DNA from 2 places in the Halomonas sp. TP35 genome. Region 1 is predicted to be linked to the other one. Evidence: predicted binding sites of a transcription regulator. Region 1 holds the regulator's gene; the other holds the start of a gene.
What was found. Region 1 encodes sigma-54, which starts transcription at its own class of promoters, with help from an activator protein. Its sites were predicted from a motif close to TGGCACNNNNNTTGCTNT; they were not measured.

Region 1 (5,947 bases):
GCTACTGCCCCTCTTAAAACGGCTAGGCACACCGCTGATTAGCATGACGGGCCGCCCTGGCTCAACGCTTGCCAAACATGCGGACGCTCACTTGGACAGCGGTGTTGAGCGCGAAGCGTGCCCGCTGGACCTGGCCCCCACAAGCTCCACGACGGCCGCCCTTGCCTTGGGCGACGCGCTTGCCGTTGCACTGCTAGAAGCACGCGGATTTACCGCTGATGACTTTGCCTTATCGCATCCCGGTGGCAGCTTGGGAAAACGACTTCTATTGCGCGTTAAGGACCTTATGCATAGCGGCACACGCTTGCCGCAGATAGCACTAGGCAGCCCGCTGCGTGATGCGCTCTTGGAGATTACCCGCCAAGGGTTGGGATTTACCTGTGTTGTCGACAGCGAAGGACGACTTGCAGGTGTTTATACCGATGGCGATTTACGCCGCACCCTCGACCAGTTTCATGATCTGCGTGAAGTAACCGTGGACGATGTAATGACCCGACCCGGCAAACGCATTGGCCCCGACCTACTGGCTGCCGAAGCGGTGCGCATCATGGAAGATAGCCGTATTACTGCGCTAGCAGTCGTCGATGACGAACAGCGGCCCATCGGGGCGCTCCATATGCATGACTTGCTTGCCAGCGGCGTTATCTAACCATTTTACCAAACAGTTTACTGACAAGGAGTCTCTATGGCCCTCCCCACTGCGCTACTTGACCCGCTTCGCCGTGTGCGACTACTTGCCCTCGATGTTGACGGCGTGCTCACCGATGGACGGCTTTACTTTCAGGCCGACGGTATCGAGATCAAAGCCTTCCATACACAAGACGGCCATGGCTTAAAGCTGCTTAAACGTGCAGGCATTCATGTGGCGTTAATTACAGGCCGCGACTCCCCCATGGTGAGCCAGCGTGCTGCGGCGCTGGGAATTAACCTTGTCCATCAGGGCTGCGAAGATAAGCTCACCACCTTGAAAGCGCTGTGTGAGCGCCTCAACCTGAACCTAAGCCAAGTGGCTTACTGCGGCGATGACTTGCCTGATCTTGCGCCTATCAAACGCGCAGGCGTTGGCATTACGGTACCCAACGCACCAGATTACATGCATACCCATGCCGACTGGATTACCGACCGCTTGGGTGGCCACGGCGCCGTACGTGAAATTTGCGATACATTGCTTGAAGCCCAGGGCCACTGGAGTACGGTTCTCGACACGTATTTGCATGGTCGCGTGTAATGTTTCAAAGCGCCAAGAAACGCATCGGACTAGCAGCCCTGGTGATCGCTTTAGGGGGGCTACTGGTATGGCTGGACCCACGCGGCCCGGAAGACCGGCCCGTTGACGAAGAAGCGCAGGCTGAAGAGCCTGGCCACGTGCTGGAAAATGCCGAGATCACTCTGTTTGGTGAGACAGGGCATATCCAGCAGTCGCTAGCCGCGCCTTTATTGATTTACATACCACAAAGTACCTTGGTCGAAGTCACTCAGCCCGAAGCGACGCTGTTTGATAGTGACAACCGAGAGTGGCTCGCTAACGCCAACGAAGGTGTTCTGAACACGGCCACCCAAGCGCTAACGCTGTCTGGTGATGCGCGGCTTCTGGCACCTACAGAAGGCTGGCAGCTTGATACTGAGTTATTACGTTATGATGGGGTAGCGCGTCATGTCTGGAGCGAGGCGCCCGCCGTGTTTCAGCAGCCACCCCAACGAATGAGCGCATCACGTATGGATGTTTGGCTTGATGATAGCCAGGTCCGATTAACCGATAACGTTAGCGGTCATCACCCCCCCGCAACACAAAATCCTTAGGAGTCGCTATGAACGCTTTTATTCGCACCGCGCTTTTCGCTCTTGCGGTGCCGCTATCGGCAGCGGCCCAGACAAGCCAAGCCCCCATTGAAGTAGAAGCCGACCAGTTAGATCTTGATCAGCGTGCGGGCACTGCCGTTTATTCAGGCGATGTCAATATTCGCCAAGGCAACATGCAGCTACGTGGTGATCGCGTTGAAATTATCCGTAACGACGCGGGTGAGCTTTCTCGCGCTATTGCCACCGGTGAGCGCGCCTATCTACGCAATCAACTCGATGATCAGGATGCGCCGATGGAAGGATGGGCGCGCCGCGTGGTTTATCACGTAGCAGAGCGGCGTGTAGAGCTTATTGACCAGGCCGAGCTGACCCAAGCGGGCGATCAGTTTACCGGTGGCCGCCTGGAATACTTCATTGACCGCGAAGTGGTGCAGGCACGCTCCGATGTAAGTGGTAGCGAGCCGCAGCGTATTCGTATGACGCTTCAGCCAGCGCAATAGGAGTCAATCATGTCTATTGCGGAAGCACCGCCCATAAAAACCCTTTACGCCAATCACTTGGCAAAAAGTTATAAACGCCGCCGCGTGGTTAAAGACATTAGCCTGGAGATTGCTCAAGGCAGCGTGGTAGGCCTGCTCGGCCCTAACGGCGCAGGTAAAACCACATCGTTTTATATGATTGTGGGCCTGGTGAAGTCTGATGCGGGTACCGTGCGTATCGACGAGCAAGACTTAACCCGCGTCCCCATGCACGAACGCGCGATGGCCGGCATTGGCTATCTACCCCAGGAAGCGTCTATTTTCCGTAAACTATCGGTTGCGGATAACATTATGGCGATTCTGGAAACCCGCAAAGAGCTGGACAGGGCAGGACGAGAGCAGCGGCTTGAGGCCCTACTTGACGACTTTCATATTACCCACATCCGTGACAGCCTGGGCATGAGCCTTTCCGGCGGCGAGCGGCGACGCGTCGAAATTGCCCGATCCCTGGCCACTGAGCCCGCGTTTATCTTGCTGGATGAGCCATTTGCAGGTGTCGATCCCATCTCGGTTGGTGAAATCAAGAGCATTATTCGTGCTTTAAAACAGCGCCACATTGGCGTGCTAATTACCGACCATAACGTCCGAGAAACACTGGATATTTGCGATATCGCCTATATTGTCGGTGACGGCCATATCATTGCCGGTGGCAGCCCTCAGACTATCCTTGATAACCAAAAAGTGAGGGAGGTTTACCTGGGTGCTGATTTTCGCTTATAAGTTTAATTTCACCGCTAAACAGTGATCTGCAGTAAAAAATTTATCAGTGGCATGCTTATTGCACTTGCACAACAACATGACTCGCACTAGGGTGAAGCTTTCCGATTAACGAGTGGTTCTCAGATGGTCATGAAAGCTTCTCTCCAATTGCGTATCGGTACGCAGCTGACCATGACACCTCAGCTGCAGCAAGCGATTGCACTGCTACAGCTATCGACATTGGATCTACGTCAGGAAATTCAGCAGGCGCTGGATGCCAATCCAATGCTGGAGCAGGAAGATGAGTTCGGCGAGCAGGCGGCCGTCGAAACACCCGACGAGGAGTGGTCAGAAAGTATCCCCGAGGAACTGTCTGTCGATAGCGACTGGTCGGATACTTACCAGGACATGGGCAGCACTGGCAGTAGCGAAGGCCCCGATTTTGAGCGCCAGGCCGCCGGACAAAGCCTGCATGGACATCTCCTTTGGCAACTGGCGATGACCGACTTTACGGCTCGTGAGCAGCTAATCGCCGAAAGCCTGATTGATGCGCTAGATGCCAATGGCTACCTGATGCAGCCGCTCAACGATATCCGCGATGGGCTACGTGCCCAGGATATCGAAGGCCTTAGCCAGCGAGAGATGGAAACCATTCTGATGCGTTTACAGCAGTTCGAGCCAACGGGCGTCTTCGCCCGAGACTTGCGCGAGTGCTTGATGCTTCAGTTAGCAACGCTCCCCGACGACACTCCCCTGCTCGTTCCGGCGCGCCGATTGGTACGCCAGTTTCTTGAAGCTCTCGGCAAAAATGACATGCGCCTATTAAAGCGCCGCCTAAGCCTGGACGATGAGCAGCTAGACGATGTGATCGGTCTGATCCGAAGCCTGGACCCTCGCCCCGGCAGTGCTTACGGCGTCACCGACGATAGCTACATCACACCCGACTTGGTTGTACGTCATGATCATGAAGGCTGGCACCTGGAGCTTAACCCTGAAGCCCTGCCCCGGCTACGTATCCAGCCCGACTACGCCAGCTTAATCAAGCGTGCAGACAAGAGTCAGGATAACCAGTTTTTAAAAGAACACTTACAAGAAGCGCGCTGGTTAATCAAAAGTCTGTCCAGCCGCAACGATACGCTTCTACGCGTAGGACGCGAGATTATCACTCGCCAAATCGGCTTTTTAGAGCACGGCGAAGAAGCGATGAAGCCTTTGATTCTTGCCGATATTGCCGAGGCGGTTGAGATGCACGAATCAACCATTTCTCGGGTCACCACACAAAAATATATCCATACCCCACGGGGCGTATTCGAACTTAAATACTTTTTCTCAAGCCAAATTAGCGGGCAGGATGGCGGAGACAGCCACTCAAGCACCGCGATTCGCGCCCGGCTTAAAAAGTTGATTCAAGATGAGCCTCCCGGCAAACCTCTTTCGGACAGTCGTTTAGTGACATTACTGGAAGATGGCGGCATCACAGTGGCACGCCGTACGGTGGCGAAATATCGTGAGTCGCTGGGCATTCCCTCATCAAGTGAACGTCGTCGTTTGCGTTAGTCGTTACAAGAGAAATGGCAAAACTCGCGACAAGGGCTTTGCAACACCGCAAAAAGGGTTACAATCGAAATTCAGACCGATGGATAAGGAGCACGTCAATGCAAGTAAACATCACGGGTCATCATGTAGAACTGACTGACGCCTTGCGTGACTACGTTAATGAAAAACTTGAACGCGTCGAACGTCATTACGACAACATCACCACGGTACAAGTTACCTTATCTATTGAGAAGGAGCGCCAACATGCCGCGTGCACCCTTCATGCGGCAGGCGCCGATTTACATGCCGACGCCGAAGATGTCGACATGTATGCCGCTATTGACGCCTTAGCAGACAAAATTGATCGTCAACTCGTTAAGCACAAGGAAAAAGCACAAGCTCGCGCCCAAGGCGCTGGCGTGCGTTAATTCAATGACGTTGGAAACCATTCTCCCCCCGGAGCGCGTACTTTACGACGTGCCCGGGGGCAGCAAAAAGCGGGTGCTGGAGTTTTTCAGCACCTTTATCGCTCAAAATACACCCAGCCTGGATAGCCAAGAAGTTTTCAGCCGACTGATCGGCCGGGAACGCCTTGGCAGCACGGGGATCGGTAACGGCGTTGCCATACCCCATGCGCGCAGCCCACATTGCGTTACGCCTATTGCGGGTTTTCTAAAGTTATCAGAACCTATTGATTTTGATGCTATTGATGGCGATCCGGTTGATCTCGTCTTTGTGCTGCTTGTTCCCGAAGAGGCTGACGACACGCATTTGTCGCTTTTGGGTCAAGTGGCCACCATTATGAATGATGCGAGCACACGCCAGGCGTTACGCAAAACCAGCAGCCAACGCGATTTACTTGACCTGCTGATGAGCAAGATTCGCGAACAGGCCGCGCCATAACACCCATAACGACTAACACATTTTCATGCGTTACCCCTTTTATACGTTCAATCAGAGAGAGCCACTATGCAACTGGTGATTATTAGCGGCCGCTCTGGCTCTGGCAAGTCAATCGCTTTGCAAGCGCTGGAAGATATTGGCTATTACGCCATTGATAATCTCCCCGCCATGTTGCTTGGTTCTTTGATTGACGAACTCCGTGACGAGGGTGAGCGCACACATCTAGCGGTCAGTATTGATGCCCGCAACCTGCCAGCGGCGCTTGAGCGCCTTCCCGCACTGCTTGAAGAGCTGCGCGCGCGGCCTATAGATTGTCAGGTTATCTATCTAACCACCGATTCGCGTATTTTACTGGAGCGCTATTCCGCCACACGGCGACGTCATCCGTTAACGCGCAACAGTGATATGACGCTTGAAGAGGCGATAGAGAAAGAGGAAGAGACGCTCAACGAAATACGTGACTTGGCCGA
Region 2 (5,947 bases), on a different contig from region 1:
AGCATTTTGCCAATGTGCCACGCGCCCGGCGTACAGGTGGTGGCATTCGACCCGGTGGCCGGGCCGGTGCCGCCGCCCAGCATGGTAGTGACACCGCTCATCAGCGCTTCGTCTACCTGCTGGGGGCAGATAAAGTGGATATGCGCGTCGATGCCGCCCGCGGTCAGGATCTTGCCTTCGCCCGAGATAATTTCCGTACCGGGGCCAATCACGATATCCACATCGGGCTGCACGTCTGGGTTGCCCGCTTTGCCAATCGCAGCAATACGTCCGTTCTGTAGCCCCACATCGGCTTTGACGATGCCCCACCAATCGAGAATCAGCGCGTTAGTGATGACGGTGTCCATGACGGTTTCATCGTTACGTTGGCTCTGACCCATGCCATCGCGGATCACCTTGCCGCCGCCGAATTTGACCTCGTCGCCATAGTGGGTGGCGTCTTTTTCGACCTCAATCCACAGCTCGGTATCGCCCAGGCGCACCCGGTCGCCTACCGTGGGGCCGTACATATCGGCGTAGGCCTGCCGACTAATCTTGTTACCCGGTTTCATTGTTTATCTCCGTCCAGCGGTCCCATCACCTCGCCACGAAAGCCGTAGATCTCTCGCTTACCCACAAACGGAATCAGCGTGACTTCACGGGTCTGGCCAGGTTCAAAGCGGATTGCTGTGCCTGCGGCCACATCGAGGCGAAAACCGCGGGTCTTGTCGCGATCAAACACCAGCGCGGGATTGGCCTCAGCAAAGTGGTAGTGGGAGCCGAGCTGAATCGGCCGGTCACCGGTGTTCGCCACGTCCACCGTGATGCGCTCACGCCCCACGCATAGCTCAATATCATCTTCTTTTAACTGATACTCACCGGGAATCATCTACTTACTCCTTGTTTTGTTGTGAGGAGTAAGATGTGAGGAGTAATACCGCTTACCCCTAACCATTCACTCCTCACCCCTCACACAATAGGCGTGTGAACCGTCACGAGCTTGGTACCATCCGGAAAAGTGGCTTCGACCTGGACTTCGTCGACCATCTCGGCCACGCCTTCCATCACGTCATCACGGCTCAGAATCTCGCGCCCGTAGCTCATCAAATCCGCCACACTGCGACCGTCCCGAGCACCTTCGATAATCTCGAAACTGATCAGCGCGACCGCTTCGGGATAGTTAGGTTTTGTACGAAAAGTGATATCTGCTAAGTTTTCCCATGCAATAGAAGCATAGGGGGAAATGAATTATGGTTGGCCGGTACGAGATATCCAATGAGAACTGGGCGCAGATTACAGATATTGTGTCGCCAACTCAGGTGATGGGCAGGCCCCGGCGGGATGACCGGCAGGTCCTCAATGGTATTTTCTGGGTGCTCTGTTCTGGTGCCAAATGGCGAGATCTACCCGAGCGGTATGGTCCCTGGTCAACTGCCTATGAGCGCTTTCGAAAATGGCGGGATGATGGCACGTTTGAAGCTATCCTTTCTCGCTTACAGCTCAGGCTGCGTGAAGATGGACTGATGGATCTGGATACGTGGATGATTGATTCGACCTCGATACGTGCCACCCGCGCTGCCGCAGGAGGCGGCAAAAAGGGGGCTCAGAAGAACCGGTAGATCACGCATTGGGGCGTAGTCGTGGTGGTTTAACGACAAAAATCCACCTGGTATGTGATTCCCATGGTTGGCCGCTGGCATTTACCCTGTCTCCAGGACAGCAGGCTGATTCTCGACATTTCATCTCGACGCTGGAGAGTGTTTATCTACCAGGCCGTGTTGGAAGGCCTCGCAAACGTAGCCGCTACGTGGTCGCTGATAAAGGATATGACAGTGATGAACTGCGCCGTTACTGTGACAGGCACGGTATAAAACCCGTTATTGCGCAACGTCAAATGCATCGCAAGACACGCCCTGGTTTGCCGAGGCGTTTTGATCAGCACAGATACCGCCAGAGAAACGCGGTAGAACGCTGCTTTGGATGGCTTAAAGAGTTACGTCGATTTGCAACGCGCTACGAAAAATTAGCGAGCAGTTTCAGAGCGATGGTATGCGTAGCCTGCATAGAGCGTTGCTTGCGAGCCAACTTTTCGTACAAAGCCTAAGCTTCAACCCTCGCGCTTTGCGCCGCTCGGCAAGCTGGGCGGCGGAAAACAGCAGCAGCTTGTCTTTATCTCTTGGGGTTAATTCCATAGGGCGCCTCCATCAGAATCGATTAAGTTAACCAAATACGTGGAATATGGGCCTCGCGCTCAATCCAGCGCGGGCGCAGCAATTGCCAGGCCTGTTCGCACAGCGCCCAGGCTTCATTTCGTGAGTCACCCAGATAGCGCAGCAATAAAACGTCCTGGCGCACCGTTACCGCCCAGCGTGGGTTATCCGGCAGGGCATTACGCAGCTCCTCAATCGCCGCTGGCGCATCACTCATTCCCACCGCCCAAAGCGTGGCCTGCACCGTAGCGCCGCCCTGCCCCCAGCGCCCCATAAAGCGCGGGTGTAACGGGTCTAACGGCTGGCGTTCTAGCCACAGCGGCTTGCCATCCAGCGTCAAACGAAAATACTGCTCAATGCGTCCTGATAAGTATGGCAACTCGCTCGCCGGGCGGCCCAAGGCCATGACTTCCCAGCCTAAACAGCGAGCACTGCCGTGAAGATCAATATGGGTACGCTGTTCGCCTTTAGAGCCATCAAAGGCAATGGTTTCCTGAGGTAGCCACTCAAGCGTTGCGCCATCGGCGACCTCAAGTTCAGTGCGCTGGCTCCAGGCCACGCCTTGGCTATCGGCCTTATAAAGCTTATTCGCCGCCGGGGTGGTCAACAGGGCATGTGCGCCCTGCTCGACGTGAGCCTTGATGGTGAGCGCGTCGCCGCTGACCAATCCGCCGGGTGGGTGCAGTACGTAGATATGGCACGCCTCCTGGCTGCCTTCAGGATAAAACGGCCGCTGGACCCGAAGTGGCCCTTGGTGGCGTGCCTGGATTAACCGCGTGGCGCCATCGCGCTTGGCAAAACGCAGCGCCAGTGAGGCCGCCCAGTGGCGTTCCTGGTCAAAGCGGTGGCCGGAGCCCGCAAGCGGTGGGGCGAGTTCGCGCAAGGTCATGGAAGACAGTCGCATCCTTTTGAATAGGTCATAGCCTTTCAAATGCAAGGAATGCGCCAAAATGGGGAAAAGTGGACTTTTACTATCGCTGCAAAGTTTTAGCCGTCATAACCCATCAGCACTAACGGCTTTTTGCACCAAAAAAGATCATTAAAAGGGTCGGCCGCACCAAAAATAACAAGTAGTTAACCGCCCCTTGTGTGGCAAAAGACCACACGCCCAACACTTCTTATTTGGGAACTTTCCGATACTATTGGGCCATCCTCCGTCAACAGCTTGTCTGTTGCCCACCAAGGTAGATGGCTTCGTGCAGTTACAATGCTCAGCAAACAAGCTCTGGTATCGCATTGCGCTTTGTATGGCGTTTGTGGCGATGCAGCTGCTGTTAGTTGGGCCGCTGATTTCACAGTATCAGTCCGATGGGCAACATCACGCGCATCACGAAGCTAGTCATCACTCTAGCCATCAAGGCGGCGGTCATCATCAACATACTGCCCCTCAAGCAAGCCACCATCATCATGCGGGCCATGCTGAAGAAGTAGAACCGATATTCAACTGGTTCCACCAATGTGGTTACTGTGCCATCTGGCAACAGTTTCCAACGGCGCATACCTCTCTCCCTCCGATCAGCTTGCAAGCGTTTATTACGCATGACCAGCTGCTGACGCAACCGACACAGGCTATAAAGTCCTGTGATAACTACCCCCACGCGCTAACGCGCGCCCCGCCCTTTTTTCGGATCGTATAACGCCACATCGTCAGCCTTTTTAGCCTGAAGTTTGCTTCTGGCTGGCGGCTGTCTACACCAAAAAAAGGGATCATCATGCCGCATCTAACTATTGGGCATGGCGTCGTTACGCCTGCCCGCTTAAAAAACCGTTTTCAACGACACGTACTGACATTAAGCGTCGCTGCCGCATCGAGCGTTGTTGCTCAAGGCGTATGGGCACAGGCGCCTGCCGCTCACCACGAGCATCATCATGCGTTAAACACGATGGTCGTGACCGCTGTACCGCTAAGCTCACCGCTCACGGTGGAAACCGACCCGCGTATACCGCGGCAACCGGCCCCTGCCAGCGACGGCGCCGACTATCTTCAGACCATCCCCGGGTTCTCTGCCATTCGTAACGGTGGCACCAACGGTGATCCGGTGTTCCGTGGCATGTTTGGCTCACGTCTTCGCGTGCTGACCAATGGCAGCCAAATGCTAGGCGCCTGCCCGGCAAGAATGGATGCGCCTACGTCTTATATCTCACCTGAAAATTACGACAGCCTCACCGTCACCAAAGGGCCGCAGTCCGTTCTGTGGGGCCCCGGCGCTTCAGCGGCAACGGTGCGCTTTGACCGCGGCCCGGAGGAGTTCGATGAAGCCGGTGTGCGAGTGGATGGCAGCGTCATGCTGGGTACCTATGGGCGCTTTGATCGCCGCATTGATGCCGCTTTAGGCAATAAAGACGGCTACCTGCGCATTACCGGCAATCAATCCGAAGCTAATGACTATCAGGATGGCGATGGCAACGCCGTGCCCTCGTTATGGGATAAGTGGAACGGTGACATAGCGCTTGGATGGACACCCGACAACGATACCTGGCTTGAAGTCACCGCAGGCCGAGGAAACGGCGAAGCGCGCTATGCCGGGCGAGGTATGGATGGCAGCAAATTTCTGCGCGAAACCGTGGGCATCCGTTTTCAGCGCGAGAATTTAGGTGAACACTGGAAACGTCTGGAAATGCAGGCCAACTATGCCTATGCCGACCATATTATGGATAACTTCACGCTGCGCTCACCGGGCAGCATGGACATGGGTGGTGGCATGGACATGGGCAGCGGCATGGACATGGGTGGTGGCATGGACATGGGCGGCGGCATGGACATGGGCAGCGGCATGGATATGGATGGCGGTATGGACATGAGTGACGGCATGGCCATGCGGCTAGACCGTCGCACCCGCAGCGCGCGCGTCGCATCAACGTGGGAGTGGGAAAACACCACGTGGACGGCCGGTGTCGATGTCGAGCATCAGGTACATCGCAATCTGGATGGCGAACACTGGCAGCCCGACTACGAGCAGACCCAGTTTGGCGCCTTCAGCGAAGTCACCCGTTTTATCGATGAACGTGACCGTCTTATTGGCGGCGCCCGCGTAGACCGCTACCGCGTCAGTGACGAAAGCCTGGACACAGCTACCACAGGCCTCACCCGCCGCGACACTCTGCCCAGCGCTTTTATCCGCTATGAGCAGGATTTAGCCTCAGCACCGGTCACCTGGTATGCCGGGGTCGGGCATGTGGAGCGCTTTCCCGATTACTGGGAATTGAGCTCTAGTCAGGCAGGCCCGGCCGGTAGTTTGAATGCCTTTGACGGTGTTCAACCCGAAAAAACCACCCAGTTGGATATAGGCGCGCAGTATAACGACCAGCGCTTAAGCGCATGGGTGTCCGGGTATGCAGGATACGTTAACGATTTCATCTTGTTTGATTACAACACCGCGGGCATGGGCGGTACTCAGATCGATAACATTGATGCTCAGATTGCGGGTGCCGAAGTGGGCGCTAGCTATCAACTAACCGACAACTGGGTAAGCAATGCCTCGCTGGCCTATGCCTGGGGGCGAAATGCCAACGACGATGAGGCATTACCACAGATCCCACCGCTGGAAGCCAAGGTCGGCCTGACCTATGCACACGATGACTACTCTGTGGGTGGCCTATGGCGTGGTGTTGCGGCACAAAACCGTATTGCGCTCGAAAAAGGCAATGTCGTCGGCCAGGATCTGGAATCGTCGTCAGGCTTCGGGGTGTTCTCGCTTAACGGTGCCTATCAAGCAAGCAACCACCTAACGCTAAGTGTGGGGGTGGATAACGTTTTC

Region 2: ACT3RU_RS01905 (urease accessory protein UreD) is a predicted target of sigma-54. The motif match lies at 3,120-3,137, and genes of this name have one in related genera.

Annotation. Positions count from the first base shown of each region.
Region 1 is NZ_JBQSUZ010000002.1:454,694-460,640, forward strand. It holds gene ACT3RU_RS04825 (KpsF/GutQ family sugar-phosphate isomerase) at 1-649, shown strand, start outside; gene ACT3RU_RS04830 (KdsC family phosphatase) at 686-1,228, shown strand; gene lptC (LPS export ABC transporter periplasmic protein LptC) at 1,228-1,800, shown strand; gene lptA (lipopolysaccharide transport periplasmic protein LptA) at 1,809-2,300, shown strand; gene lptB (LPS export ABC transporter ATP-binding protein) at 2,310-3,059, shown strand; gene ACT3RU_RS04850 (RNA polymerase factor sigma-54) at 3,183-4,595, shown strand; gene hpf (ribosome hibernation-promoting factor, HPF/YfiA family) at 4,694-5,002, shown strand; gene ACT3RU_RS04860 (PTS sugar transporter subunit IIA) at 5,007-5,477, shown strand; gene rapZ (RNase adapter RapZ) at 5,544-5,947, shown strand, end outside.
Region 2 is NZ_JBQSUZ010000001.1:410,942-416,888, reverse strand. It holds gene ureC (urease subunit alpha) at 1-551, opposite strand, end outside; gene ACT3RU_RS01925 (urease subunit beta) at 548-868, opposite strand; partial or broken gene ACT3RU_RS01920 (urease subunit gamma) at 949-1,167, opposite strand; one part of gene ACT3RU_RS01915 (IS5 family transposase) at 1,230-1,583, shown strand; one part of gene ACT3RU_RS01915 (IS5 family transposase) at 1,586-2,083, shown strand; partial or broken gene ACT3RU_RS01910 (urease subunit gamma) at 2,082-2,171, opposite strand; gene ACT3RU_RS01905 (urease accessory protein UreD) at 2,194-3,078, opposite strand; gene ACT3RU_RS01900 (hypothetical protein) at 3,482-3,688, opposite strand; gene ACT3RU_RS01895 (TonB-dependent receptor domain-containing protein) at 3,902-5,947, shown strand, end outside.